Regions from separate parts of the Geodermatophilus sp. SYSU D01036 genome, predicted to be linked through region 2. Evidence: riboswitches for the same ligand, from Rfam matches in the RefSeq annotation. Region 2 holds a riboswitch; each other region holds the start of a gene.
The links. Region 2 has a riboswitch for cyclic di-AMP ahead of ACI8AR_RS18500 (transglycosylase family protein). Riboswitches for the same ligand answer to the same signal wherever they lie in the genome.
Positions count from the first base shown of each region.

Region 1: linked by a shared signal. The riboswitch ahead of ACI8AR_RS14490 (C40 family peptidase) and the one ahead of ACI8AR_RS18500 (transglycosylase family protein) in region 2 are both predicted to bind cyclic di-AMP.
Region 3: linked by a shared signal. The riboswitch ahead of ACI8AR_RS12230 (aggregation-promoting factor C-terminal-like domain-containing protein) and the one ahead of ACI8AR_RS18500 (transglycosylase family protein) in region 2 are both predicted to bind cyclic di-AMP.

Region 1 is NZ_JBJGZJ010000013.1:85,088-94,763, reverse strand. Features, by position in the region: gene ACI8AR_RS14515 (hypothetical protein) at 1-346, shown strand, start outside; gene ACI8AR_RS14510 (serine hydrolase domain-containing protein) at 399-1,727, opposite strand; gene ACI8AR_RS14505 (DUF3817 domain-containing protein) at 1,743-2,060, opposite strand; gene ACI8AR_RS14500 (hypothetical protein) at 2,374-2,574, shown strand; gene ACI8AR_RS14495 (hypothetical protein) at 2,562-2,693, shown strand; gene ACI8AR_RS14490 (C40 family peptidase) at 2,784-3,884, opposite strand; cyclic di-AMP (ydaO/yuaA leader) riboswitch at 3,896-4,029, opposite strand; gene ACI8AR_RS14485 (hypothetical protein) at 4,221-4,460, shown strand; partial or broken gene ACI8AR_RS14480 (YhjD/YihY/BrkB family envelope integrity protein) at 4,508-5,326, shown strand; gene ACI8AR_RS14475 (transglycosylase domain-containing protein) at 5,350-7,866, opposite strand; gene ACI8AR_RS14470 (HelD family protein) at 7,955-9,676, opposite strand, start outside.
Region 2 is NZ_JBJGZJ010000021.1:55,301-64,976, reverse strand. Features, by position in the region: gene ACI8AR_RS18530 (NuoB/complex I 20 kDa subunit family protein) at 1-586, opposite strand, end outside; gene ACI8AR_RS18525 (NADH-quinone oxidoreductase subunit A) at 614-976, opposite strand; gene ACI8AR_RS18520 (geranylgeranyl reductase family protein) at 1,129-2,403, opposite strand; gene ACI8AR_RS18515 (phosphoribosyltransferase) at 2,445-3,131, opposite strand; gene ACI8AR_RS18510 (demethylmenaquinone methyltransferase) at 3,346-4,065, opposite strand; gene ACI8AR_RS18505 (isochorismate synthase) at 4,102-5,376, shown strand; gene ACI8AR_RS18500 (transglycosylase family protein) at 5,479-6,711, opposite strand; cyclic di-AMP (ydaO/yuaA leader) riboswitch at 6,716-6,885, opposite strand; gene menD (2-succinyl-5-enolpyruvyl-6-hydroxy-3-cyclohexene-1-carboxylic-acid synthase) at 7,623-9,302, opposite strand; gene ACI8AR_RS18490 (o-succinylbenzoate synthase) at 9,299-9,676, opposite strand, start outside.
Region 3 is NZ_JBJGZJ010000010.1:48,525-58,200, forward strand. Features, by position in the region: gene ACI8AR_RS12190 (pentapeptide repeat-containing protein) at 1-30, opposite strand, end outside; gene ACI8AR_RS12195 (VOC family protein) at 146-538, shown strand; gene argG (argininosuccinate synthase) at 535-1,983, opposite strand; gene ACI8AR_RS12205 (M18 family aminopeptidase) at 2,064-3,335, shown strand; gene ACI8AR_RS12210 (hypothetical protein) at 3,323-3,733, opposite strand; gene ACI8AR_RS12215 (DUF72 domain-containing protein) at 3,799-4,527, opposite strand; gene ACI8AR_RS12220 (SDR family NAD(P)-dependent oxidoreductase) at 4,544-5,386, opposite strand; gene ACI8AR_RS12225 (class I SAM-dependent methyltransferase) at 5,410-6,069, opposite strand; gene ACI8AR_RS12230 (aggregation-promoting factor C-terminal-like domain-containing protein) at 6,077-6,967, opposite strand; cyclic di-AMP (ydaO/yuaA leader) riboswitch at 7,247-7,407, opposite strand; gene ACI8AR_RS12235 (hypothetical protein) at 7,559-8,356, opposite strand; gene ACI8AR_RS12240 (LLM class flavin-dependent oxidoreductase) at 8,716-9,676, shown strand, end outside.

The sequences.
Region 1 (9,676 bases), on a different contig from region 2:
GACCGTGGAGAAGCTCGCCGAGAAGGCGCACGTGCCGATCCCCGGCGACGAGGAGCACCGGCAGAACCGGGTCCAGGGGCTCGGGCCGCTGACCGGCCTGGTCGCGGGCATCGGCGTGGGCGTCGTCGTCGGGCTGGTCCGCGCCTCGGGCTTCCGCTCGCAGCCGCTGGTCGGGACGCTGCTCACCACGCTCGGCGTCCTGGTCGCGGCCAACGGCCCGATGACGGCGCTGGGGATCACCGACCCGCGCAGCTGGTCGGCCACCGACTGGGTGAGCGACATCGTGCCGCACCTGGCCTACGGCGCCGTCGTCAAGACCACGATGGACGCCTTCGACAGGCCGTGACGGCGGTGCACATCCACGGAAGTGCACCGGGCACATCCGCGGAAGTGCGCACTCAGCCGGCCGACCAGCCGCGGGGGTCGACGTCGCCGGGGACGGGGGCGGCGGGGTCGTAGGGCGTGCGGGTGAAGACGAACGTGCCCAGGTCCAGGTGGTCCTCGGCGATCCGCAGCGGCTCGCCGGCGTAGTAGCCGTCCAGGCCCACCCAGGTGCCGTCGGCGTCGCAGCGGAAGCGGCTGGCCCGCCCCGAGCGGCCGGGCAGCGGACCGAGGTGCAGCAGTCCGCTGTCCACGGCGCGCAGCGCGTGCGGCGCCGGGCCCCAGTACCAGATGCCGAGCTGCTCCAGCGGCACCGGCGGCTGCGCCGGGCGCCACGGCTCGGCCACCCGCGGCTCGGCGGCGCGCAGGTCGGCGAGCAGGCCGGGGACGAGCACGTCCAGGCCGCTGGTGGTGTTGGCCAGCGAGACGCCGCCGGTCCCCTCCTCGCGGTCGACGAACACGCCGGCCAGGAAGCCGGGCATCGAGCCGCCGTGGCCGGTGAGCGTGCGGCCGTCGACCCGCAGCACCTGCAGGCCCAGCCCGTAGGCAGACCAGGCCGGAGAGGAGCCGTCGACGCCGGCCGGCACGGCCATCTCCTCGAGCGTCGCCGGGGACAGCACGTCGCCGGTGTCGCCGAGCAGGAAGGCGGCGAAGCGGGCGAGGTCGGCCAGCGTCGCCCACAGCTGCCCGGCGGCGGCCATCACGCCGGCGTCGTGCTCGGGCTCGGGCAGGACGACGTCGGCCCACGGGTGGACGGCGTACCCCTGCGCGGCGCGGCCGGAGGGGCGCGGCGTCGTCCGGGTCATGCCCAGCGGCGCGAGCACCTCGGCGGTGACGACGTCCTCCCACGACCGCCCGTGCAGCCGGGCCACGAGCTCGCCGAGCAGGCCGAAGCCGAGGTTCGAGTAGTGGAAGCGCCGGGCCTCGCCCAGGACGACGTGCTCCCCGGACAGCCGCAGGTCGGCCAGCGGGCCGCCGGGCACCCGCTCCCACCAGCCGCCCGGGCTCTCCGCGGCGGCGCCGGCGAGGTGCGAGAGCAGCTGGCCGACCGACCGGTTCCCGAACGGCGTGCCGGGCACGTGCCGGTCCAGCGGGTCGTCCAGCGCCAGCCGGCCCTCGTCGCGCAGCCGCATGACCGCGACGGCGGTGACGGTCTTGCTGATCGACCCCAGCCGGTACTGCACGTCGGTGTGCGGCTCGACGACGTCGCCCCGGCCGGCCGACCAGGCCAGCCCGCCGTCCCGGACCACCCCGGCGACCAGGCTGGGTGCCCGGCCCTCGCGCTGCACCCGGGCGGTGCGGGCCAGCAGGGTGCGGGCGGTCGAGGGCAGCACGGGCTCCGGCATGACCGGAACGGTAGGTCAGGCGCGGACGGGCGCCGCCAGCCGCCCGGTGCGCCCGGCCCAGCGCTCGAACACGACGGTGACCAGCGGCGGGACCGAGGCGGCCAGCGCGAGCAGCGTCGTCCACCGGGACCAGCCGAGCACCCGTGCGGCGACCAGGGCCACGACCACGTAGGCGACGAACACCGCACCGTGGACCGGCCCGAACACCTGGACGCCGACCTCGGAGGTCTCCGGCACGTACTTGACGTACATCCCGGCCAGCAGGCCGATCCAGGACAGGGCCTCGGCGACGGCGACGGCGCGGAAGGCCAGGGCGACGGTGCGGGGGTTCATCGGTGCGCGGTCCTCGGGTCGGGGGCTGTTCCGGAGGGTCAACGCGGCAGCGGACGCCGACGTCCCGGTCGCGGGTGTGACGTGCGTGGCAGGTCGGGCCGTGCGGGGCTGGCGCGGCGGGAGTTCTGCCTGGTCCTGCTGCGCCGGATGGCCGGCCTGCGGCCGGACCCGGTGGCCGCGGCCCTGCCCCGGCTGGGCGCGACCCGCGCCGAGGCGCACGCGGCGCACACCCGCTGCTGGAAGGACCCCGTCCCTCTCACGCCTCGCGAGCTCGGCGCGAGCCTCCGGACGGGGCCACGGGCCGGCCGAGCAGGTGGAGGACCGCCGGTTCGGCGACCTGCACCTCGAGGTCCGGCGCTGGCCGCTGCCGATGTGGCCGCACCTGCGCCGGGAGGTGCTCTCCGCCCCCGGCGGCAGCGTGCTGCACGAGCACCTGGTGCGCGCCCGGCCTCCCCGGTCCCGCCGGCGGTCGACGGGCGGCCGCGGGTCCGGGAGCACGTGGTGGCCGACGTGAGCGGCCTGCCCGGGGCCCGGGAGGTGGACCCGCGGGTGGTCACCCGCGGGGAGGTGCGGCTGCCCTCCGGCGCCACGGCTGCCTTCGTCCGGGGCCTGCTGCAGCAGGTCCGGACGTGACCCGTCCCGGCACCTGGTGACGTGCTGGAACGGCCTCCCTGCAGGGGCCCACCGCGAGCTTGCGAGCGGTGGGCCCCTGCAGGGAGGTCCTTACCCGATGCGGCGGGCGCCGGCGTAGCCGCCCATCGCGTCGATGCTGGCGACCTTGACGACGTCGCCCGACGTCGGCGCGTGCACCATCTGGCCGTTGCCGACGTAGATGCCGACGTGGCTCACCGGGCTGTAGAAGAAGACCAGGTCCCCGGGCTGCAGGTCGGCGCGGGAGACCGCGGTGCCCATCGTCGACTGCATCCTGCTGGAGTGCGGGAGGCTGATCCCCGCGGCCTTGAACGCGTACTGGGTGAGGCCGGAGCAGTCGAAGGCGTCCGGGCCGGCAGCGGCCCAGACGTAGGGGTCCCCGCGCTGGGCCATGGCGGTGGAGACGACGGTGCCGGCGACGCCGCTGGCCGGCGCGGCGGCCGCGGCGGGCTCCTCCGCGGGGGTCGCGGGCTCCTCGCGGTCCTCGTCGCGGCTGGCGCGGGAGCCCTCGGAGGCGTGCGCCGCGGCGGCGGCGTCGAGGGCGGCGCGCCGCTCCTCGGCGCTCAGCTGGGCGTAGTCGGCCTGGTAGGCGGCGATCTGGGCCTCGAGGTCGGCCTGCTGGGCGGCGACGGCGTCGTACTGGCGCTGCGCCTCGGCGGCGGCCTCGGCGGCCGCGGTCTGCGCGGCGGTGGCGGTGTCCGTGGCGGCCACGGCCTGACCGAGCAGCTCGCCCTGGTAGCCGGCGACGCCCTGCAGCAGCGTGACGCGGTTGACGAACTCGTCGGCGTCCTCGCTGGTCATGAGCGCCTGCAGGGAGCCCATGCTGTCGCCGGTGTAGGCCGACCGGGCGATGCCGATGACCTGCTGACGGGCGGTGTCCACGGCGGCCTGGGCGGTGGCCAGCTGCGCGGCGGCCGCGTCGGCGGTGGCCTGCTGGGCGGCGAGCACCTCGCGCGCCTCGTTGAACTGCTCGGTGACGACCTCGAGGTCGTGTCCCCGGGCGGCGACCAGCTGCGCGGCCTCGGCGGCCGTGACCGGCTCCTCCGCCCCGGCCGGCGCCGGGACGGCACCCAGCCCGAGGCCGATCCCGAGGGCGCCGGCGAGGGCGAGGGCGGCGCGGCGGCCGCGGCCGGTCGCGGGCATGCCGGGGACGGACGTGCGCAGGGACGCCACGCGGCGGTCACTCCTTCTCCCAGGCCGCCTACCGGGTTAGCTGACGGGTTCGGGCGTGGAGTCGCCCGGCGCGTGCGGACACGCGCTACACCCCAGGACTGCCATGGGTCCCCGGCCCGGTCCCACGGGAGGGGACCGGCTCGACGGCGTCCGTGGGGTGTCACCCGGACTGGTGACGGAACGCCCCGTTGGACACACAGAGCGTAAGGTCCGTGACCGGCGTGTGACAATCACCCCCGTGTAATTACATCGCTCACACCGGGTGACCGGACGACTCCGGGAGGTTGCCGACCCCCGCCGGTTTGCGCGCCCCTGGGGGCGTGTACCGATTGCTGCATGTCCTCCTCCACGCGGATGCGCGCCACCCGGACACGGATCGCCCGGCCGCTCGTCGCGCTCGCCCTGTTCGGCTCCCTGGTCGCCTGCGGTGACAACACCGACTTCTCGCGCGGCCCGACCAACTGCGACGCCGCCGGCGGCAACGCCAGCAACGAGAACGACGCCAGCTGCCAGGAGACCGGCCAGAACCCCGGTAACGACGCCCCGACCACCGACGACGCGAGCACCGACGACTGAGCGTCGCCGGGTCCCCGGCCGGCCGCCCGGTCTGGTGGCATGAGCGGGTGAGCCCGGCACGCAGGTGGACGGCGGCCCGGGTGCGGGCCGAGGCACGGACGCTGCTGGCCGGCGCCCGCCGTCTGCTGCACGGCCGTGACCTCGCGCTGATCGGCGCGGGGCTCACCTTCTACGCCGGCATCGCGGTGGTGCCGCTGGTGCTGGTCTCCGTCCGGCTGACCGCGCTGGCCACCTCGGCCGAGGAGGTCCGCGCGCGCAGCGAGCGGCTGACCGAGCTGCTGCCGGAGTCGCTGGGCGCGCCGGGCGCGGTGGACCGGCTGGTCGACGCCGGCGTCCGGCTGGACCTGCTGGGCTTCGCGCTGGCGCTGCTGCCGCTGTCGCTGTACGGCGAGGGGCTGCGGCGGGCGCTGATGCGGTTCAGCCGGCGGCGGGAGAACCTCACCGGCTGGCGGGGGCGGCTGCTCACGCTGCCCCTGGTCGTGGTCACGCCCCTGCTGCTGTACCCGCTGCTGCTGGCCGCCACGGTCATGGCCGACCTGGCCCGCGAGGACGGCGCCGGGCCTCTGATCGGGCGGTTCGCCGTCGGCTACTACTCGGTGCTGTTCGTGCTCACCGTGCCCATCCTGTGGGGCTACGGCGTGGTGGCCGGCGGCCGGCACCGGTGGGGCGCGCTGGTCAGCGGCGCGCTGTTCACCGCCGCCTGCCTGTCCGGCTTCCTGCAGGGCTTCGTGCTGTTCCTGTCCCTGCCGCTGGACCTGGGCGCGCCCTTCGGCGGCCTGGTCGTCGTCGGCGCGGTGGTCGCCATCGGCCTGTGGCTGTTCCTGCTGCACCTGGTCCTGCTGGCCGGGTGGCTGCTCACCCAGTCCCTCGACGAGCGGCTGGGCCGGCGTCAGCCGCCCGGCCGCCAGGGGGAGCCGGGCGGCGGGGTCTCCGGGGCGGGCGCGGCAGGCGCGGGCGGCGGCTCGGGTGCCGGGGTCGCCGGCGCGGGCGGCGGCTCGGGTGCCGGGGTCGCCGGCGCGGGCGGCGGCTCCGTCGCCGGTGGCGGCGGCTCCGGAGACGGCGGGGGCGGGGGCGACGACGGCGTCGGGGGTGGCGAGGACGGCGAGCCGGGCGCGGGCGCCGGCTGGGGTGCGGGGTCGGCCGGGGGCGCGGGCTCGGGCGCCGGCTCCACGTAGTCGCTGCCGTTGCTCACCAGGATCGACACCACCTGGCCGGGCACGGCGCGGCCGCCGCGCGGCGGGCTGGTGCCCACGAGGGCGCCGGGCCGCTCGTCGCTGTCGACGCGCACCGTCCGCGGGGTGAACCCGGCGTCGGCGAGGGTCCGCTCGCAACCCCGGACGGTGGAGCAGCCGGGCACCGGGCGGGTGTTGCCGTTCTGCACGGTCTCGTCGGCCGGCGCGAACTCGCCGCTGCCGCGCGCGGTGAGGATCGGCTCCATCGCGTCGCGCCAGATGGTGGCGCCCTTGCCGCCGCCGAAGCCGCCGACGTCCTCGTTGCGCTTGGGGTTGAGGACCATGACGCTCGCGGTGATCTCGGGCGTGTAGCCCACGAACGCCACCGAGTAGTTGTCCTGCGAGGTGCCGGTCTTGCCCGCGATCTGGTGGCCGCGGACGTAGGCGCGCGCCCCGGTCTGCCCCGGGTTCCCCGGCTCGACGTCCTTGCGCAGCATCTGGTTCATCGTGTTCGCCACGCCGGGCGGGACAGCCTCGGGCGTGCACCGGTCGCCGACCGCGAGCGGCTCGCCGTCGGCGCCGACCGCCGGCTCCCCGTTCCGGTCGAGGACGGCGGTCACCGGGACGACGTCGCACTGCGTGCCGCCGGCGGCGAACGTCGAGTACGCGCTGGCCAGCGCCAGCGGGCTGGTCGCCTCGGCGCCGAAGGTGAACGACCCGCGGTTCTCGTCGATGATCTGCTGCGCCAGGCCCGGCGGGCTGAACTGGAACAGCCCCGCCGCCTCGGCCATCCGCACCGGCTCCTCGACGCTGCCGAGGGCGTCCTCGAGCGCGAGGAAGTAGGTGTTGGAGGACTGGTACAGCGCCGTCGTCAGGTCCAGCGTCGGGCGGTAGCCGGACCCGGCGTTGCGGACGCAGTACCGGCCGTCGGTGTCCCGGCCCTCGCACGGGCCGCTGTAGACCCGGGAGACGTAGGGGTCGGGCGCGGTGAGCGTGTAGTAGGAGGAGTAGCCCCGGGCCAGGGCCGCTGCGGCGACGAAGACCTTGTACGTGGAACCCGAGCCCTGGCTGGGCGCCACGTTGAGGTTGAACGACTCCTGGGTGCGGTCGGCGAGGTCGTAGCCGAAGGTCCGGTTGACGCTCATCGCCAGCAGGTGCCCGGTGCCGGGCTCGACGGCGGTGAACATCGCGGCCAGCGAGTCCTCCCGCGGCAGCGTCTCGAGCACCGCGGCGTCGCCGGAGCGCTGCAGCTCGGGGTCCAGCGTGGTCTGGACGGTGTAGCCGCCGTTGTCCAGCTGCTCCTGGCTGAGCCCCAGCTGCTGGATCAGGTACCGCTGCACGAAGTCGCAGACGAACGGGCCGACGCTGGCCTGGACGCAGCCCCGGGGCGGGGCGGGCCCGGGCGCCAGGCCGAGCGGCGCGGCCGCGGCCGCGGCCGCCTCCTCGGCGGTCACCAGGCCCTGCTCGGCCATCCGGGACAGCACCTCGTTGCGCCGCGCGGTGGCCGCCTCGGGGTCGGTGAACGGGTCGTCGTTCACCGGGCTCTGCACGAGGCCGGCCAGCAGGGCCGCCTGCGGCAGGGTGAGCGCGGCGGCGTCGACGCCGAAGTAGGCGCGGGCGGCCGGCTGCACGCCGTAGGCGTTCTGGCCGAAGTAGACGATGTTGAGGTAGCGGGTGAGGATCTCGTCCTTGCTGTAGAGGTCCTCCAGCGCCAGGGCCAGGCGCGCCTCGCGCAGCTTGCGGCCCACCGTCTGCTCGGTGGCGGCGGTCCGCTCCTCGGGGGTGTCGGCGGTCTGCAGCAGCGTCTGCTTGACCAGCTGCTGGGTGAGCGTCGAGCCGCCCTCGGCCACCTCGCCCGCGGCGATGTTGGTGACCAGCGCGCGCAGCGTGCCCTGCACGTCCAGGCCGCGGTGGCCGTAGAACCGGGCGTCCTCGATGGCGACCATCGCGTCCTTCATGACGTCCGCGATCTCGGCGGGCTCCACGGGGTCGCGGTTCTCGTCGTAGAAGTACGTGATCGGCTCGCCGTCGGCGGCGAGCAGCACGGTGTTGCCCGGCGGCGCGGCGTCCGTGAACTCGGTGGGCAGGTCGCCGAGCAGCCCGGTGGACTGCTGGGCGGCGATCGCGGGACCCCCGATCCACGGGAGGAGCAGGCCCGCCACCAGTGCCCCGGCGACCACGATGGTCGCGGCCAACCGGAGCAGCGTGCCGGCCCGGCTGTCCTGCCGGTCCATGGGCCTCCCTCCCGTGCGCGCACACTGCAACAGAGATCACCTCCGGCCACAACGACCCGCGCCGTGCGGTCCCGCGGTCGGGGGACGCTCAGCCCTCCAGCAGCGTGGGCAGGTCGTCGCGGTGCAGCACGACCAGGGTGCTGACCGCCCGGGTGAGCACGACGTAGAGCCGGGACAGTCCGCGCGGCTCGGCGGCCACGATCGCCGCCGGGTCGGCCACCACGACGGCGTCGAACTCCAGCCCCTTGGCCAGCGCGGCGGGCACGACGGCGATCCGCCCGGCCGCCGAGCCGTCGTCGGCGAGCACCGCCGCAGGCAGGCCCGCGGCGGCCAGCAGCCGCGCCACCTCGGGCACCGCGGCGTCGGCGCAGACGACGCCGACCGAGCCGGGACCGGCCGCGAGGTCGGCGACCACCTCGGCCAGCGGCCCGGCGAGGTCGGCGACCGGGCGGACGGCGAGCGCGCCGGGTTCCCGGCGCACGGCGGTGGCCGCGGGCAGGCCGGGGGCGATCGCCGGCAGCAGCCGGTTGGCGTAGTCGAGGACCTCCCCCGGCACGCGGTAGCCGCGGGTCAGCGGCCGGACGGCGGTGTCCGGGCGGCCCAGGCCGGCGAGCGTCGGCGCCCAGTCGGCCGGCGACCACGGGCCGGTGGCCTGGGCGAGGTCACCGAGCACGGTGAGCGACCCGGCGGCCAGCCGGCGGGCCACCGCGCGGCACTGCATGGGCGAGAGGTCCTGCGCCTCGTCGACGACGACGTGCCCGTAGCCCGCCGTCCGCTCGAGCAGCCCGGCCACCTCGTCGACCAGGACGGCGTCGGCGGCGGTCCACGGCGCGGTGCGGACCGAGCGCGGCGCCGGCCGGTGCAGCAGCGCCTGCTCGTCGTCGGTGAGCACGCCGCGGGCGGCGCGGGCCAGGACGGCGGGGTCGCCGAGCAGCTCCGCCACCAGGCCGGCCGGGTCGCGGGCGGGCCAGACGGCGTCGCAGAACGCGCGGACCTCGGGGCTGCGCGCGGCCCGGCGGGTCTCGGCGTCGGTCGGGCTGCCGCCGGTCTCCTCGTTCTGCCGGCGGGCGTCCTCGGCGAGCAGCAGCGCCAGCCGCTCCCGCCCGGCGGTGTGGTGCAGCCGCTGCTGGTCGTCGGGCACCCGGCCGCGCCGCCGCAGGTCGTCGACGTACCGCTTGAGCCGCTCCACCGGCACCCGGTGGCGGCGGCCGGCCAGGGGCACCAGGACGTCGTCGGCGGGTTTGGCGATCGCGCCCCACAGCGCCCGCTCCAGCACCCGCGCCATGCGGGCGTCGCCCTTGAGGACGGCGACCTCCGGGGCGTCCTGGGCCCGCACCGGCACCCGGCCGGTGAGCTCGGCGACCGTCGTCTGGTCGACGTCGACCTCGCCGAGGGTGGGCAGCACCTGCTCGATGTAGCGCAGGAACGCGCGGTTGGGCCCGACGACGAGGACGCCGGTGCGGGCCAGCTGCCCGCCGTGCGTGTAGAGCAGGTAGGCGGCGCGGTGCAGGCCGACGGCGGTCTTGCCGGTGCCGGGCGCGCCCTGCACGCACACCGACTCGGCCAGCGGGGCGCGGACGATCTCGTCCTGCTCGGGCTGGATGGTGGCGACGATGTCCCGCATCGGGCCGCTGCGCGGGCGCTCGATCTCGGCTCGCAGCAGGGCGCCGTCGCCCTCCTCGCCGAGCCCGAGCAGCTCGTCCTCGTAGCTGGTGAGCTCGCCGCCGGAGAAGCCGAACCGGCGGCGGCGGACCAGGCCCTGCGGATCGGCGGCGCTGGCCCGGTAGAACGGTCGGCTCATCGGCGCCCG
Region 2 (9,676 bases):
CCTGCTCGTAGGCCGCCCGCTTGGCCTTGTCGGCGCGGACGCTCGAGGGCATCTCGACCAGCAGGTCGGGGGCGCGGCCCTCGGCCCGCTCCTCCTCGAGCCGGCGGGCCCGCTTGGGACCGAGCGGCTCGTTCTGGATCTTGTGGTGCAGCTTGAGGATCGCGTCCGTGAGCATCTCCGGGCGCGGCGGGCAGCCGGGGAGGTACATGTCCACGGGGACGACGTGGTCGACGCCCTGCACCACCGCGTAGTTGTTGAACATGCCGCCGGAGCTGGCGCAGACGCCCATGGCGAGCACCCAGCGCGGCTCGGGCATCTGGTCGTAGATCTGCCGCAGGACCGGCGCCATCTTCTGGCTCACCCGGCCGGCGACGATCATGAGGTCGGCCTGGCGCGGGGAGGCGCGGAAGACCTCCATGCCGAACCGGGCCAGGTCGTAGCGGCCGGCGCCGGTGGCCATCATCTCGATCGCGCAGCAGGCCAGGCCGAAGGTGGCCGGCCACAGCGAGGACTTCCGCGTCCAGTTGACCAGCTTCTCGACCGTCGTCAGCAGGAAGCCGCTCGGCAGCTTCTCCTCGAGACCCACGTCAGCTCCCCTCCGTCAGTCCCACGCTCAGTCCCACTCGAGGCCGCCGCGGCGCCAGACGTAGGCGTAGGCGAGGAAGACGGTGGCGATGAAGACCACCATCTCGACCAGGCCGAAGACACCCAGCGCGTCGTTGGCGACGGCCCACGGGTAGAGGAAGACGATCTCGATGTCGAAGACGATGAAGAGCATCGCCGTCAGGTAGTACTTCACCGGGAAGCGGCCGCCGTGCAGCGGCTGGTCGACCGGTTCGATGCCGCACTCGTAGGCCTCGAGCTTGGCCCGGTTGTAGCGGCGCGGGCCGACGAACGGCGCGACCGTCACCGAGAACAGCGCGAAGGCCGCGGCGAGCGCGAACAGCCCCACGATCGGGACGTAGGACGACAGCACCGGCGCCTCCCTCGGCGGCTCGTGAGCTTGTGAAGAAATTCACAAACTCGTGCCACGAGCCTATGCCGCCGGGGTCGGCAAGTGAAGCGCGGGGGGTGAGTGAGTTCACATCCCCGGGTCACGGTCCGGTCACGGACCGCTTTCGGTGCTCCTCAGACGGACGGCGTCAGGCGGGTGAGGACGGCGACCACGCGGTCGAACCGGTCGCCGTCGCGGCCGTCGGAGAGGTTGCCCATCAGCCGCAGCGCGGCGTTCACCATCGCCGGCCGCTCGAGCCCGTGCGCGGTGGCGAAGCGGACCAGGCCGGGGCGGTCGAGCAGCGCGAGGAAGGCCATCCCGAGCCGGTGGTGGCGGCCGTAGGCCTCGCGCAGCCGCTCGGGGTACCGGCGCAGCACCGCCTCGCGGGCCGGCCCCTCGGGGGCGGCGAGCGCCGCGGCCGCCGTCTCCCCCGCCATCCGGCCGGTCTCCAGCGCGTAGCTGATGCCCTCGCCGTTGAACGGGTTGACCACGCCCGCGGTGTCGCCGGCCAGCAGCAGCCCGCGGGTGTAGGCCGGGCCGCGGTTGAGCGCCATCGGCAGCCCGGCGCCGCGCAGCGGGGTGACCGCGTGCTCCTCGCCCAGCTGCCACTCCGGCGGGAGGGTGGCCAGCCAGCGGCGCAGCACGGTGCGCGCGTCGGTCTCGCCGCCGCGGCGGGTGTCGAGCAGGCCGAAGCCGACGTTGGCGGTGCCGTCGCCCATGCCGAAGGACCAGCCGTAGCCGGGCATGGAGTCGGCGGTGGGGCCCTCGGCGGACAGGTCGAAGGAGATGTCGAGGTAGGGGTCCTCGCCGCGCGGCGTCTCGACGTACCGGCGGACGGCGACGCCGAGCGGCCGGTCCTCGCGGCGGGTCAGCCCGATCGCCTTGGCCAGCCGGCCGGAGAGGCCCTCCGCGGAGACGACCAGCGGCGCCCGCCAGGTCACCGGCTCCCTGCCCGGGCCGGCCTGCGCGTGCACGCCGACGACCCGGCCGGCGTCGTCGAGCAGCGGGTCGGTGACGGTGACCTCCTGCTCGAGCCGGGCGCCGGCGGCCACGGCGTGCTCGGCGAGCATCGGGTCGAGGTCCTTCCGCGGCCGGATCAGGCCGTACCCGGGCCAGGAGTCCAGCTGCGGCCAGTCGACCTCGACCACCCGGCCGCCGCCGAAGACCCGCAGGCCGCGGTGCCGCACCCAGCCGGCCGCCGGGGAGACGTCGACCCCCATCTCGTCGAGCGCCTTCACCGCCCGCGGCGTCAGGCCGTCGCCGCACACCTTCTCCCGCGGGAAGCGCGCCTTCTCCAGCACGACGACGTCGAGCCCGGCGGTGGCCACGGTCCACGCGGCGGCCGCCCCGGCCGGCCCGGCACCGACCACCACGACGTCGGCGCTGCCCCCGGCGGTCGGACTCGTCACGCGCTGGCCCCCTCGGTGCTCGGTCGGCGGTCGTCCCGAGCCTAGGCGGGCCCCCCGCCGGGGCCGCCGGCGAGCGCGGCGCGCACCTCGTCGTCAGACGTCTCGCCGAAGTCGTCGTAGTAGCGGCCCACCGCGCCGAACGGGTGCGGGGTGACCGGGCAGACGACCTCGTCGGCCAGCACGGACAGGGCGGCGCACACGTCGGGCGCCCCGACGGGGACGGCGACGACGACCGCGGCCGGACCGGCCGCGCGGACCGCGGCGAGGGCGGCGCGCATGGTGGAGCCGGTGGCCAGCCCGTCGTCGACGAGGACGGCGGTGCGGCCGGCGAGCGCGGGCGGCGGCCGGTCGCCGCGGTAGGCCAGCTGCCGGCGGCGCAGCTCGGCCAGCTCGGAGCGGCGCACCTCGTCCGCGGCGGCGGGCCCGACGGGGTTGCGGGCGAGGACGGACTCGCTGCGGACGCTCTCGACGGTCTCCCCCACCGCGGCCAGCGCGCCCATGGCCAGCTCCGGCCGCTCGGGCAGGCCGAGCTTGCGGACGGCGACCACGTCGAGCTCCGCGCCGAGCGCCGCCGCGACCTCGGCCGCGACCAGGACGCCGCCGCGGGGCAGGCCGAGGACCAGCGCGTCCGGGCCGAGCGGCACGCCGGGGGGACGGGCGGGGTCGGTCAGGCGCGCGGCGAGCCGCCGGCCGGCGTCGCGCCGGTCGCGGTACGGGCGGCCGTCCACCGCGGGGCCGGGGGTCAGACGGGCTGGGGTCCCGACGGCGGCGGGGCGCTCGGGTCGGTGGGGCTGGGCTGCGGCAGCGGGGCCGGCGACGGCGGCGAGATTGGGTCGACCGGGGACGGCGACGGACCGGGCGGCTCGGGCATCGGTGTCGGTGTCGTCATGCGCCGACGCTAGCCCCGCACGCGGGCCGCGGGAGCCCTCGGCGGCGGGCCGGTCAGGGGCGGACCGCGCGGTGCAGCGCGACGACGCCGCCGGTCAGGTTCCGCCAGGCGACGTCGGTCCACCCGGCGGCCTGGATGCGGGCGGCCAGCGCCGGCTGGTCGGGCCAGGCCCGGATCGACTCGGCCAGGTAGACGTAGGCGTCGGGGTTGCTGCTCACCGCGCGGGCGATCCGCGGCAGCGCCCGCATGAGGTACTCGGTGTAGACGGTGCGGAACGGCCTCCAGGTGGGGCTGGAGAACTCGCAGACGACGAGCCGCCCGCCCGGCCGGACGACGCGGGCGAACTCGCGCAGCGCGGCGTCGGGGTCGGCCACGTTGCGCAGGCCGAAGGAGACGACCAGCCCGTCGGCGCTCGCGTCGGCGAACGGCAGCGCCATCGCGTCGCCGGCCACCTTCGGCACCGGCCGCGCCGCGCCGGCCCGCAGCATCCCCTGCGAGAAGTCGCACGCGATCGCGTGCACGCCCCCGGCGGCGAGCTCGACGGTGGAGACGCCGGTGCCGGCGGCCACGTCGAGGACGACGTCCCCCGGCCGGGCACCGAGCGCCGCGCGGGTGGCCCGCCGCCAGGCGGCGTCGCGGCCGCCGGAGAGCACGGTGTTGGTGAGGTCGTAGCGGCGGGCGACGCCGTCGAACATGGCCGCGACCTCGTGCGGCTGCTTGTCCAACCCGGCCCTCGACCCGGCGGTGTGTGCGCTGTCTCGCCGGTCTGCCACGGCGGACGACGCTACCGGCTGCCTACGCTGGGGGCTGTGACGGCAGCGGCGGTGACCACCCCCGACGCCGTCGCGCCCGCCGTCACCACGGTCGCGCTGCCCGACTCCCCCGATCTGCTGGCGCTGCTGCCGCGCGAGGGCGCGCTGTCCTGGGTGCGCCGCGGTGAGGGGCTGGTCGGCTGGGGCGAGGCCGACCGCCTCGAGGTCTCCGGTCCCGGCGCGCTCGCCGAGGCCGCCGCCTGGTGGGCCGACCGCACCGCCGCCCTCGCCGTCGACGACGAGGTGGGCGTGCCCGGCTCCGGGCCGGTGGTGTTCGCGAGCGTCGCGTTCGACCCCGCGCGGGAGACGTCGGTGTTCGTCGTCCCCGAGGTCGTCGTCGGCCGCCGCGACGGCGTCGCGTGGGTGACCACGACCGGCGGCGCCGACATGCGCGACGTGCTGCCGGCCACCCACGAGCCGATGACCCCCGCGCCGGGGCGGCTGCGCTACGCCGACGGCGCGCTCGACCCCGCCTCGTGGTGCGGTGCCGTGTCCGCCGCGATCGGCCGCATCGGCGCCGGCGACCTCGCCAAGGTGGTGCTCGCCCGCGACCTGCTGGTCACCGCCGACGTGCCGCTGGACCCCCGCCGCCTGCTCGACCGGCTGGCCGCCCGCTTCCCCGACTGCTGGACCTTCGCCGTCGACGGGCTGCTCGGCGCCACCCCCGAGCTGCTGCTGCGCCGCACCGGCCGGCAGCTGTCGGCGCGGGTGCTGGCCGGCACCGCCCCGCGCGGCGCGGGCGCCGAGGACGAGCGGCTCGCGGCGGGCCTCGTGGCCAGCGCCAAGGACCGCGCCGAGCACGCCCTCGCCGTCGACTCGCTCGTCCGCGCGCTCGACCCGTTCTGCACCGCGCTGTCGGTGCCGGAGCAGCCCTCGCTGCTGACGCTGCCCAACGTGCGGCACCTGGCCACCGACGTCGTCGGCACCCAGCGCCGCTCGGGCGCCCGCGGTCGCGCCGGGCTGCTGGAGCTGGTCGACGCCGTGCACCCGACCGCCGCCGTCTGCGGCACCCCGCCCGACGCCGCCGCCGCGGTCATCGCCGAGCTGGAGGGCATGGGCCGCGGGCGCTACGCCGGGCCGGTGGGCTGGCTCGACGCCCGCGGGGACGGCGAGTTCGGGCTGGCCCTGCGCTGCGCGCAACTGGTCGACGACGACCCGCGCTCGGCCCGGCTGTTCGCCGGCTGCGGCATCGTCGCCGCCTCCGACCCGACGGCCGAGCTCGCCGAGACGCAGTCGAAGTTCGCCGCCTTCCAGGCCGCGCTGGAGGGCTGAGGCGGCCGGTCCCGGCCGGCGCCGTCGTCCCCCTGCCCTCCGGAGACGGCGAGGGCCCCGGCCGCTGTGCGCGGTCGGGGCCCTCGTCGGGTGTGCGGGAGGTCAGCCCACGTAGTTCACGTGCACGTGGTCCATGTGGTTCGCGGTCACGCCGCCGCGGTCCTCCATCGCCTTCCACGCGGCGCCGGGCGAGGTCAGGATGCGCTGCTGCCAGATGACGTACTCGACGCCCAGCTCGTCCCAGTGGTCGACGTGGTACTGGGCGATCGCGTCGCCGAGGGCGGCGTCGGACATGACCATGTAGTCCAGCGCCTTGCCGGAGGGGTGGCCGTCCGGGTCGACCGCGCTGGCCCGCGTGCCGCCGAGGGTGATGTCCGCGGCGCCCGGGACGTTGCTGACGACGGCGTTCGCCGCCGCCTGCACGGCCTCGTGGATCGCGCCGGCGGTGTTGGTGATCTCGGCGACGACCGCGGCCTGCGCGACCTGCGGGGCGGCCTCGGCGATCGGCGGGGTGGCGGCGGGCGCCGCCTCACCGGCGGCGACCGGGGCCGGGGCGGCCTCGGCGGCGGGAGCCGGAGCGGCCTCGGCAGCCGGGGCCGGGGCGGCCTCGGCGGCGGGAGCCGGAGCGGCCTCGGCGGCGGGGGCCGGGGCGGCCTCGGCCGGGGCGGCGGTCGAGCCGCTGAGCGCCAGCACCTGACCGGGGAAGATCAGGTTCGGGTTGGCGCCGATGACGTCGACGTTGCGCTCGTAGAGCTCCCGCCAGCTCTGGCCGTGGGCAGCGGCGATCTTCGCCACCGTGTCCCGCCAGCGGACGGTGTACTCCTCGGTGGTGACCTCGGCCTGCTCGGCCGGGGCGGGCTGCTCGGCGGCCGGCTGCTGGACCGGGGCGGCCGGGGCGGCCGGGACCTCGGCGGCGGGGGCGGCCTGCTCGGCGGGCGCGGCCGGCGCCTCGGCGGCGGCCGCGGTGGTGCCGCCGGTCAGGTACTTGCCGCAGCTCGGCCAGGCGCCGACGCCCTGGCCGGCCAGGACCGCCTCGGCGATCTGGACCTGCTGGGCCGGGGTGGCGAGGTCGGCACGCGGGGCGAGGTCGGTGCCCCCGAAGGCGGCCCAGGTGGACTGGCTGAACTGCAGGCCGCCGTAGTAGCCGTTGCCGGTGTTGATGCTCCAGTTGCCACTGGACTCGCACTGGGCGACGCCGGTCCAGTCGTGGGTGGTGGAGGCGGAGGCCGGCGAGCTCAGGACGCCCAGACCGACGGCGGCGGCGCCGGCGGCGACAGGGGCCTTGGCGATGACCTTCTTGGTGCGGACGTAGCGGGGTGCGCGGTGCTTGGGCATGGTGATGATCTCCCGATCACCGCCGGCGAGGTGAGCTGTCGGGTTCGGGCGATCGGTGCCCGGCCGCGGTCCGCGGCTTCACCCCGAGGCGCGCTCCGACAGGCCCCCGTAGGCCGTCGCGCGCCGGAAGAGTGGGTCCCCCACCCCTGCCCTGGGAGTTGACGTGGGCGACCGGTGGGCAGGGTTTGGCGGACCGGCGCCGCGCTCTGTGTTCGCTGAGCGCAGCCAAAACGTTACGTGTCGTCATGTCGACTGTCGTCGTGACGGCGGTCACACCACGGTTCGGCTGGGACCCGTGGGGTACTGCGTGACGTCGGCGTGACCCCCGCGCGGGTAACGGAACGCGCTGTTCGCCGCGCGCGACCAGCCCTGTCGCGGTCCTCCCACCCTCGCCGCGGCCGCCCCGGACCCCGTGACGAAGGCCACCGGCGACGGGCCCCGATCCGGGCCCGCACGCGCTGCCGTGACCGCGCCGCGGGGCCCCGTGGGGTGTTCGGACCTCCCTGGGTTCCCCGCACGGACGTGCGACTCGAGGTGATCGGCATCCCGGTGAGCGACGTCGACGTCGCCGACGCCTTCGCCGTCGAGCAGGTCGGTTCCGGGCTCGACCACGACGTCACCCCGGCCCCCGGCACGCGTGTGGTGCAGATGACGCCGCCGGGCTCCCCCTGCTCGGTGGCCATCGGCCGGGGCACGCCGCTGGGCGAGCCGCCCTCGGCCCGGGGCCCGCAGCTCGTGGTCGAGGACGTCGGCGCCGTCCGCCGGGAGCCCGCCGAGCGCGGGGTCGACGCGACGTCACCGAGGCCCAGCAGCTGGGCCCCGAGGGCGCCCCCGGCTCGCGGTCCGCGTTCTCCAGCGACCCCGACGGCAACGGCTGGTCGCTGCCGGGGATCCGGCGCTCCTGAGGCCGGTCAGGCCAGCGCGCGGCCCGCGGCCTCCCGCAGGGCGACGGCCAGGTCGGCCTCCGCGCGCTGGTCGGTGCGGGCGACGACCACCCGCGGCCCGCCGCACGCCAGCGCGGCGGTGAGCTCCTCCGGCGTGGCCACCGCCGCCGCCGCCCAGCCCAGGGACGCGGCGACGGCGACCAGGTCCCGCCCGTGCGGCGTGCCGAACACCCGCCGGTAGTCGCGGGCGTACGCCGGCCGCCCCGGCTCCAGCTGGGCGAAGATCCCGCCGCCGTCGTTGTCGGGCACCACCACGGTGAGGTCCGGGCGCAGCTCGCCCTCGCCGGTGAGCAGCCCCTGCAGGTCGTGCAGGAACGTGAGGTCGCCCATGAGCGCCACCGCGGGCCCGCCGTGCACCAGGGCGGCCCCGACCGCGGTGGACACGGTGCCGTCGATCCCGGCGACGCCGCGGTTGGCGAGCACGGCGAGGTCGCCGCGCGGCGCGGCGAGCCGGTCGACGTCGCGCACCGGCGTCGAGGAGCCGAGCACCAGCAGCGCCCCGGACGGCAGGGCGGCGACGACGTCGCGGGCCAGCCGGGCGGCGGTCAGCCCGGGCGCGGTGTCCAGCGCGGCGTCGACGGTCGCACCCACCCGGTCCGCGGCCGCGCGCCAGGCGGCGGCCCAGCCCGGGTCGGAGGGCGGGCCGGCCGGCGGGCCGGCGCGGGTGACCAGCGCCGCCGAGCGGCCGGCGTCGGGCCAGCGCGGCCCGGCGACCACGGTCTCCACGCGCACCCGCGGGTCGGCCAGCAGCGCCGACACCGGCCGGGACAGCGTCGGCCGGCCGACGACGACCACGCGCTCGGGCCGGTGCGCGTCCAGCCAGCCGGGCACGCCGAGCAGCAGCGCCCCGCCGCGCACCGCGCCGTCGGTCCACGCCCCGCCGCTCGGCTCGGCGACCACCGGCCAGCCGGCCGCGGCGGCGCCGGCCGCCCACGCCCGGCCGACGGCGTCCGGCCCGTCCCCGGCGACGACGAGCGTGCGCGGGCCGTCGGGGACCGGCGCCGCCGCGACCGGCGCGGGCTCCCCGGCGGTCCACGGCGCGCCGCCGTCCCGGCCGGCCCACGGGCCCGCGAGCGGGCCGGGCTCCTCCTCCGGCAGCAGCGGGTCCCGGAACGGCAGGTCCAGCTGCACCGGTCCGGGGTCGCCGGACAGGACGCCGGTGGCCGCGAGCAGCGCCCGGGACACCACCGACCGCCAGTAGCGGTTCTGCGCGGCCTCGCGGCCGGCCTCGGGCACGCCGACGTCGGCCGCCCAGCGCACCGCGCCGCCGTAGAGGCCGGGCTGCTCGATGGTCTGGTTGGCGCCGGTGCCCCGCAGCTCCGGCGGCCGGTCGGCGGTCAGCGCCAGCAGCGGCACGCCGCTGACGTCGGCCTCGAGGACGGCGGCGTGCAGGTGCGCGGTCGCCGTCCCGGAGGTGGTGAGCACCGGCACCGGCCGGCCGGACGCGCGGGCCAGCCCCAGGGCGAGGAAGGACGCCGTGCGCTCGTCGATGCGCACGTGCAGCCGCAGGACGCCGGCCCGCTCGGCGGCGGCCAGCGCCAGGGCGACCGGCGCCGAGCGCGAGCCGGGCGCGACGACGGCGTCGCGGACCCCGCCGCGGACCAGCTCGTCGACCAGCACGCGGGCCAGCGCGGTGGAGGGGTTCACGCGGCCAGCACCGCGCCCAGCCGCTCGGTCCAGCGGGCGGTCACGTCGCCGGGTGCGGCCACGGCGTCCAGCCGGGCGGGGTCGGGCCGGGTGACCGGCAGCGCGCCGTCCACCGGCAGCAGCGGGGCGTCGGTCACGTCGCCGTCCAGGAGGGCGACCGTGGCCAGGCCGCAGGCGAAGGGCAGGTCTGGCAGCGCGGCGGCCAGCGCGACCCCCGCGGCGATGCCGACCGAGGACTCCAGCGCGGAGGAGACCACGCACGGCAGCCCGTGCGCCTCGGCCACGCGCAGCGCGGCCCGCACGCCGCCGAGCGGCTGCACCTTGAGGACGACGACGTCGCCGGCCTCGCGCAGGTCCACGCCCAGCGGGTCGCC
Region 3 (9,676 bases), on a different contig from region 2:
GGCAGCCGCCGGCGGGGCGGGAGGGGTCACCGGTCCAGGGTAGGTGCCCCCTCCCCGTCGAGATCCCGCGATTTCGCACACGACGGGGCCGCTCGAGGGGCGAGATCGCGGCATCTCGACCGGGGGTGCGGCCAGGATGACGGGCGTGGACGTGCTGAGCAGCCGCGTGCTCCTGCGGCCCACCGACCCCGAGCGCTCGCAGGCGTTCTACCGCGACGTCCTCGGGCTGGCCGTGTACCGCGAGTTCGGGCCGCCGGAGCACCGCGGGGTGGTGTTCTTCCTCGGCAACGGCCTGCTCGAGGTCTCCGGCGGCGCCGACGAGCGCCCGCGCGGGCTGGCGCTGTGGGTGCAGGTGCGCGACCTGGCCGCCGAGGTGGCGCGGCTGGCCGCGGCCGGCGTCCCCGTCGTCGCGGAGCCCGGGCGCATGCCGTGGGGCCTTCTGGAGGCGACGGTCGAGGACCCCGACGGCGTGGCGGTCGTGCTCGTCGAGGTCCCCGCCGACCATCCGCTCCGGGTGGACGTCCGCCCGCCCGGTTAGTCGGTGCCGGACTCCATCGCGGCGCGGTCGAGCAGCTCGTCGTCGGCCGGGGCGGTGCGGCCGGCGATCGCCCGGGCGCCGCCCTCGGTCATCCGGTCGATCAGCCCGGTGGCGGCCGCCTGCGCGGCGCCGATGACGGCCGGCTCGGCCCCGCCGCCGACCATGCCGAGGCGCGCGTACTGCTCGAGCTTGGCGCGGGAGTCGGCGATGTCGAGGTTGCGCATGGTCAGCTGGCCGATCCGGTCCGTGGGCCCGAAGGCGGGGTCCTCGGTGCGCTCCATCGACAACTTGTCCGGGTGGTAGCTGAACGCCGGGCCGGTGGTGTCGACGACCGACCAGTCCTCCCCGCGGCGCAGCCGCAGCGTGACCTCGCCGGTGACGGCCATGCCGACCCACCGCTGCAGCGACTCCCGCAGCATGAGCGCCTGGGGGTCCAGCCACCGGCCCTCGTACATGAGCCGGCCCAGCCGCCGGCCCTCGGTGTGGTAGGTGGCGAGGGTGTCCTCGTTGTGGATGGCGTTGACCAGCCGCTCGTAGGCGGCGTGCAGCAGCGCCATGCCCGGCGCCTCGTAGATGCCGCGGCTCTTGGCCTCGATGACCCGGTTCTCGATCTGGTCGGACATGCCCAGCCCGTGCCGGCCGCCGATCGCGTTGACCTCGAGCACCAGGTCGACGGCGGAGGCGTACTCCTTGCCGTTGACCGAGACCGGCCGCCCGTTGGCGAAGCCGATCGTCACGTCCTCGGGCTCGATCGCGACGGCGGGGTCCCAGAACCGGACGCCCATGATCGGCTCGACGATCTCGATGCTCGCGTCGAGGTGCTCCAGCCGCTTGGCCTCGTGGGTGGCACCCCAGATGTTGGCGTCGGTGGAGTAGGCCTTCTCCGCGCTGTCCCGGTAGGGCAGGCCGTGCGCGGTCAGCCACTCCGACATCTCCTTGCGGCCGCCGAGCTCCTCGACGAACCGGGCGTCCAGCCACGGCTTGTAGATCCGCAGCGACGGGTTGGCCAGCAGGCCGTACCGGTAGAACCGCTCGATGTCGTTGCCCTTGAACGTCGAGCCGTCGCCCCAGATCTGGACGTCGTCCTCGAGCATGGCGCGCACCAGCAGCGTGCCGGTGACCGCGCGGCCCAGCGGGGTGGTGTTGAAGTAGCTGCGCCCGCCGGAGCGGATGTGGAACGCGCCGCAGGTCAGGGCCGCCAGGCCCTCCTCCACCAGCGCCTCCCGGCAGTCGACCAGCCGGGCGATCTCCGCGCCGTAGGCGGTGGCCCGGCCGGGCACCGAGGCGATGTCGGGCTCGTCGTACTGCCCGATGTCGGCGGTGTAGGTGCACGGGACCGCGCCCCGGTCGCGCATCCAGGCGACCGCCACGGAGGTGTCGAGACCACCGGAGAAGGCGATCCCGACGCGTTCGCCGACGGGCAGGGACGTGAGCACCTTGGACACGAGAGAGATTATGCACGACCACGCATGACCATTCACGGGCGGGGTCGGGGCGCCGGGGCCCGTGGGGCAGGATCGCAGGAGTGCCGGACCTCTCCCTCGGCGACGACCTGCGCGCTCTCGTCGACGCCTCCCCCTCCCCGTTCCACGCCGTGGCCGAGCTCACCCGCCGGCTGACCGCCGCCGGGTTCACCGAACTGGCCGAGGCCGACGCGTGGCAGCTCGCCCCCGGCGGGGCGCACGTCGTGGTGCGGCAGGGCAGCCTCGTCGCGTTCCGGCTGGGCAGCGCCCCGCTCGCCGACGCCGGGATGCGGCTGGTGGGCGCGCACACCGACTCCCCCACCTTCCGGGTCCGGCCGCGGTCCGACGTCCGGCAGGCCGGTTACCGGCTGGTCGGCGTCGAGCCCTACGGCGGCGGGCTCTGGCACACCTGGCTGGACCGGGAGCTGACCGTCGCCGGGCGGGTGGCGCTGCGCGGCGGCCGGACCGCGCTGGTCTGGCTCGACGGCGCTCCGCTCCGGCTGCCGTCGCTGGCCATACACCTCGACCGCGGCGTCCGCGAGGGCCTCACCCTCGACCCGCAGCGGCACCTGGTCCCGGTCTGGTCGCGGGACCTGGACACCGAGCCCGGGCTCACCGAGGCGCTCGCCGCGGCCGCCGGGGTGGCGCCGGGCGACGTCGTCGGGCACGACCTGGTGCTGGCCGACACCCAGCCCGCGGCCCCCGCCGGCGCCGACGGCACGTGGGTCGCGGCGCCGCGGCTGGACAACCTGGCCAGCTGCCACGCCGGCGTGACGGCGCTGGCCGGCGCGGCGCCCGGCGTGCGCACCCAGGTGCTGGTCGCCAACGACCACGAGGAGGTGGGCAGCGGCTCGATGTCCGGGGCGCGCGGCAGCTTCCTCGAGGACGTCGTCCGCCGGCTGGTCGCCGTCACCGACCCCGGGGACCCGCAGGCCCTGCCCCGGGCGCTCGCGCGGTCCCGGCTGGTCTCGGCGGACATGGCGCACGCCGTCCACCCGACCCGGTACGACCGGCACGAGCCCGCGCACACCCCGCAGCTCGGCGGCGGCCCGGTGCTCAAGGTCAACGCCAACCAGGCCTACGCCACCGACGCGGCCGGCGGCGGCTGGTTCGCCGAGCGGTGCGCCGAGGCGGGTGTGCCCGTGCAGTACTTCGTGTCCCGCGCCGACCTGCCCTGCGGCTCGACGATCGGCCCGCTGACCGCCACCCGGCTGGGCGTGGCGACCGTCGACGTCGGCGCGCCGATGCTGGCCATGCACTCCTGCCGCGAGCTCGCCTCGGCCCTGGACGTCCCGTTGACGACCGCCGCGCTGACCGCCTGCTACGAGGACTGAGCGGGCGGCGGCTCCTGGCCGGGAGGCCGGTCGGCCGGGGCGCGGCGGAGGACGTCGGCGAAGGACTCCTCCAGCCGCGCCCAGGTGCCGCTCCACTCGACGAGCGGCTCGAGGATCCGCTCGAAGACCGCGAGCTGCTCGTCGAAGGCCTGCAGCTGCCCCATCAGGCCCTCGACGAGCTGGCGCTGCGCCCGCACCGACGACGCGATCGACCGCACCTGCGCCGCCGACATCGCCCCGGGCGGCGAGGGCAGCCGCGGCAGGGAGAACCCCGACGGGACGGCGCCGGCGGCCAGCCGGGTGGCCCGGTCGGTGAAGCCGCGCAGCTGCGCCACGAACTCCTCGACCGACCGCGCCACCAGCCCGCCGTCGCGGGGCCTGTCCTCGGACTCGCTCACGCACCACCTCCCGGCCCGCCCGCCCCGGTCGGCGGGAACCGGCCCCAGTCTCCCGGCTGCGGACCTCAGCCGCCGGTCAGCGCGCGCAGCGTCCCGGCGTTGCGGACGGCGTGGCCGTACCCGTCGTTGTTGAAGTACGCGTAGACGTCACGACCCTGCCCGGCCCACTCGCCGATCCGGTCGGCCCACCAGCGCAGGTCGGCGTCGGGATAGGAGCCGGCGTACAGGTGGGCGGCGTCGGGCCCGTGCAGCCGGACGTAGACGAACGGCGCCGTCGCGCGCAGCACGCACGGCAGGCCGGCGCCGCTCATCACGCAGTAGGCGGCGCCGTGCCGCTCGAGCAGCGCGAACACGCCCTCGTCGTGCCAGCTGGGGTGGCGGAACTCCACGGCCACCCGCATCCAGTCCGGCAGCAGGCCGAGGAAGTGGTCGAGCCGGGCGTCGTCGCGGGCGGCGGCCGGGTGCAGCTGGACCAGCAGCACCGCCCGCCGGGGCCCCAGCTCGTGCCAGGCCGCGGTCATCCGCTCGACCCACGCCTCGGGGGCGTACAGCCGCTTGGCGTGGGTCAGCCCGCGCGGGGCCTTGACCGACAGCTGGAAGCCCTCGGGCAGTCGCTGCCGCCACCCGGCGAAGGTCGCGGTGCGCGGCCAGCGGTAGAAGCTCGCGTTGAGCTCGACGGTGCCGAACCGGCGGACGTAGTGGGCCAGCCGGTCCCGGGACGGCGTCCCCGGCGGGTAGAGGACGCCGTCCCAGTGGTCGTAGCTCCAGCCCGACGTGCCGACGTGGACGGCCACCGGGGACCCCGCGCGGTCAGGCCGCCCGGCGCAGGCCGGCCAGCCGGGTGGCGGCGGCGAGCACCCGCCCGTACGAGCCCGGCGCCAGCCGCACCAGGACGTCGGGGACGACGGCGCTGGCGCCGATGAGCAGCCGCGGCCGGCGCCGCTCCACCGCCTCGACGATCCGCTGGGCGGCACGGTCGGCCGGGTAGCGCAGCAGCCTGGCGAACTCGCGCTTGCCCCGCTCGGCCTCCGCGGGGTCGGCGCCACCGGCCACGCGGGCGGTCTCGGCGATCCGGGTGGCGATGCCGCCGGGGTGCACGCTGGTCACGCCGACGCCGTCCCCGGCCAGCTCGTGCCGCAGCGCCTCGGTGAACCCGCGGACGGCGAACTTGCTCGACGCGTACGCCGCCTGCCCGGCCGGCGCCATGAGCCCGAAGAGGCTGGAGACGTTGACCAGGTGCGACCCGGGGTTCCCCTTCAGCGTGGGCAGCAGCGCGTGGGTGAGCCGGACGGCGGCACGGAAGTTGACGTCCATGACCCACTCGAACTCCTCGAGGGTCACCTGGTCGAACCGCCCGCCCAGCGCGACACCGGCGTTGTTGACCAGCAGCGTCGTCGCCGGGTGGGCCGCGACCACCCGGTCGGCGGCCTCGCGCAGCCGCCCGGCGTCGGCGAGGTCGGCGACGACGGTGGCCACCGACCGGCCCGGGGAGGCCGCGCGCACCGCCGCCGCGACGCCCTCGAGCCGCTCGGCGTCGCGGTCGAGCAGCACGAGGTCCGTGCCGCGGGCGGCCAGCCGCGGGGCGAGCGCGGCGCCGATGCCGCTGGCCGCCCCGGTGACGACGGCGGTACCGGTGAAGGCGTAGGGGCGCACGCGGCGACCGTATCCGGCGGCGCTCAGGGCAGCCGCCACACCGTCGTCCGGCGCAGCCCGGGCCCCTCGGTCTCGGGGACCTCGTACACCGCGGCGGGCTCCAGCCGCTCGTGCGGCAGGTACGGGCGGCCGGGGTCGCCGATCAGCACCTCGCAGCCGCGGGCCCGCGCCCGGTCGAGGAAGGGCAGCACCCGCCCGGTCATCTCCCGGTCGTAGCAGACGTCCCCGGCGACGACGACGTCGAGGGCCGGCGGCTCGCGGTCCAGCACGTCGCCGGTGACGCTGATGCCGGTCACGCCGTTGAGGCCGGCGTTGACGCCGACCGCCGTCCGGGAGAACGGGTCGACGTCGCTGGCCAGCACCCGGCGGGCGCCGGCGAGGACGGCGGCGACGGCGACGAGGCCGCTGCCCGACCCGAGGTCCAGCACCGTGCGGCCTGCGACGGTGGCGGGCGCGTCGAGCAGGTGGCGGGCCAGCGCCTGCCCGCCGGGCCAGGCGGCCGCCCAGAACGGCGGCTCCTCCCCCGCCCCGCCGGCCGCGGTCTCCATCGCCTCCCACAGGGCGACGACGTCGTCGGCGACGTGCAGCCGCACCTCGGGGACGAGCGAGGGCCGGCGCACCTGGGTGTGCGCGCGGACGAACCCCGCGGGCACCACCCGGGTGGCCGGCCCTCGCTGGATCACCTGGGGATCAGTACCAGCCGGTGGCCTGCGAGTGCGCCCAGGCGTCGCACGGCGAGCCGTAGCGCTCCTCGATGTAGATCAGGCCGGCGTCGATCTGGCGGTAGCCGTCGGAGGTCTTGGCGATCCCGGTGCTGGCCCAGGTGGAGTCCAGGAACTGCGGGATGCCGTAGGCGGTGCTGGTGGGGTTCTGGGCGTTGGGGTTCCAGCCGCTCTCCTTGCCCCACAGCTTCTCCAGGCAGGAGAACTGCTCACCGCTGCCGACCTTGCTCAGCGCGTAGTCCTTGAAGGAGCCGGAGGGCGCGGCCGGCGCGGCCTCCTCGGCGGCCTGCTCCTCGGCGGCCTGCTGCGCGGCGGCGGCCTCGGCGGCGGCCTGCGCCTCGGCGGCCTGGCGGGCGGCCTCCTGCTCCGCGGCGACGCGGGCGGCCTCCTGCTCGGCGGCGACGCGGGCGGCCTCGGCCTCGGCGGCCTGGCGGTCGCGCTCGGCCTGCTCGGCGGCGAGCTGCGCCTGGGCGGCACCGGCCTCCTGCGCGCTGCGCTCGGCGCGCGAGGCGGCGACGTCGGCCAGCGTCGTCAGGTCGGGGCCGGTCGCGGCCTGCGCGGCCGCCTGCTGCTGCGGGATGCCCAGCTCGTCGGCGACGCTGACCGCGGTGCCGGCGGTGTCGGTGCCGGCGGAGGCGGCCGGGCCGCTGGTGGAGACGACGCCCACGATCAGCGCGCCGGCGGCGGCGGCGCCGAGCAGGAGGGCCGGGCGGCGCGGGCCCAGCGGCGGGCTGCCGCGGCGGAACAGGCGCCGGCGGGCGGGGGCCTCGGCGGCCGGCTCGGCGGCGTCCGCGAGGGCGGGCAACTCGCGGGTGGCGGTGTCGGCGGGGGCGTCGGGGGTGGCGAGCTCGACGGTCACGGGGGCGTCGGCAGGCGTGTTCGGGACGTGGCGGGACATGAGGGGGTGAGGGCTCCGAGGGAGAGTGCGCGCGGCAGCGGCCCGGAGGCGGACCTCGGGCGTGCGGGTGCGGCGCGGGTCTGGGGCGGTGTGGCGGTACGGGGTCCCCGGCGACGTCGTCGCAGGGAGCGGCAGGGCAGGGGCGGCCGGCGTCAGGCGGACGCGGGAGCGCGGTGTGCGCGCGGGCAGCTGCACCTGCGGGCCGCTTCGGCCCGGAGGCGGGGCATGCGGAGACTCTCCGTTTCTTCCGTGAGCCGCCTACCGAGTTAGCTGACGGGTTCGGGCGGGAAGGAGCCCTACGCGTGCCGGGCCGGAGCTCGGCGGGCGCGATTCACCCCAGTACTGCGGTGGGTCCCCGGCTCGCGTCCACGGGTGCGGACACGACTCGGCGGCGTCCGGCCGGGCTCCCCGGGACGGGGACCTGACGACCTGCCGGACGCGAGCCACCGTACGGTCGTTACCGGTTCGTGACAACAGCCGGGGCCGGAGGTGCGGCCGGGACGTGTGGTACGGACTCCCCCGGTCCGGAACCCGCCCCCGCGTCGCCGCTGGTCAGGAGGCCGCGGCGACCTCGGGCCGGCCGGGCCCGTGCAGCGGTGTCACGTCGGACACGTCCGTGCCGGACGGCGCCGGACGCGCCCCCGCGCGGGGCTCGGGCGCCGGGTCCTCCCCGAGGCGGGGCAGGCCCCGCTTGTCGCCGAGGGCGGGGACGTCGTCGGGCACGACCCCGGTGACGACGGCGAGCGCCTCGTCCAGCTGCCCGGTCAGCAGGCGCAGCCAGTCGCGCGCCCGGTCGCGCTCGTCGCGCAGGGGCGCGAGCTCGGCCTCGACGGCGGACCGCCGCTCGAGCGCCTCGGCGTCGGCCCGTGCCCGCGCCTCGGCGGCCTCGCGGTCCCGCCGCGCGCGCTCGGCGGCGGCCCCCTCCTCCAGCCGGGCCGCCTCGCGGCGCGCGGCCTCCAGGATCGCGGCGGCCTCGCTGCGGGTCTGCTCGCGGGCGGCGAGCACCGCCTCGCGCATCTCGGCCACCCCGGACAGCCGCGCCTGCGCCTCGGTGAGCGCCTCGGCGCGGATCCGCCCGGCCTCCTCCTCGGCGGCGGCGGTCAGCGCGGCGGCCGCCTCCTCGGCCCGGCGCATCATCGCGGCGGCGTCCTCGGGACCGGGCAGGCTCTGCCGCTCGCGGACCAGCTGGGCCAGCCGACGGCGGGCGTTCTGCAGCTCGGCCGACGCGGCGGCGTAGCGGCTGAGCAGGTGCTCGTTCTCCCGGCGCAGGACCAGCAGCTCGGTCTCCGCCCAGGCGACGTAGTCGTCGACCTGTAGGCGGTCGTAGCCGCGCACCGCTCCGGTGAACACCGGTCCGGTGCCCAGCAGACCGTCGAGCCCGCGTCCCGGAGGCGGCTCGGCGGGGCCGTCCCCGGCCCCGTCCGGAGCAGCTCCATGTCCCCGCAGCGACATCCCGGTTCCCCCTCGGTGCGCTCCGATCCGGTCCCCCACCGGCACGCCGGCGAGGGTGATCACAGGGTTCCACCCCCCGGGTGCGGTCGAACGGGCCGACACGGGTGGGCGCGGGACGTGCGGACCGGTCGCGCCCGGACGTGCCGGGCCGGTCACCGTGCGCGGTCGAGAGGTCTCAGTACGGTCACGGCCCCCGGGGGGAATGCTCGGCGGGGGCGGCTCGTTGGGCCGGGTACAGTAGTTGCACTCTCAACCACATGGAGCACGAGATGCAGTTCGGGGTCTTCACGGTCAGCGACGTCACGACCGACCCGACGACGGGGCGGACGCCGAGCGAGACGGAGCGGATCAAGGCCGTCGTCACCATCGCGAAGAAGGCCGAGGAGGTGGGCCTCGACGTCTTCGCCCTCGGCGAGCACCACAACCCGCCGTTCTTCTCGTCCTCCCCCACGACCACGCTGGCCTACGTCGCAGCGCAGACCTCCCGGCTGCAGCTGTCGACGTCGACCACACTGATCACCACCAACGACCCGGTGAAGGTCGCCGAGGACTACGCGATGCTCCAGCACCTCGCCGACGGCCGCGTCGACCTGATGATGGGCCGCGGCAACACCGGGCCGGTCTACCCGTGGTTCGGCCAGGACATCCGCAACGGCATCCCGCTGGCCGTGGAGAACTACGCGCTGCTGCGCCGGCTGTGGGACGAGGAGGTCGTGGACTGGCAGGGCCGGTTCCGCACCCCGCTGCAGGGCTTCACCTCCACCCCGCGGCCGCTGGACGGCGTCCCGCCGTTCGTGTGGCACGGGTCGATCCGCAGCCCGCAGATCGCCGAGCAGGCCGCGTACTACGGCGACGGCTTCTTCCACAACCACATCTTCTGGCCGAAGGAGCACACCCAGCGGATGGTGGAGTTCTACCGGTCCCGGTTCGAGCACCACGGCCACGGCGCCGCCGACCAGGCGATCGTCGGCCTCGGCGGGCAGGTGTTCATGCGGCGGAACAGCCAGGACGCCGTCGCCGAGTTCCGGCCCTACTTCGACAACGCGCCGGTCTACGGGCACGGGCCCTCGCTCGAGGACTTCTCCCGGGAGACGCCGCTGACCGTGGGCAGCCCGGAGCAGGTCGTCGAGCGCACGCTCGGCTTCCGCGACTACGTCGGCGACTACCAGCGGCAGCTGTTCCTCATCGACCACGCCGGCCTGCCGCTGAAGACCGTCC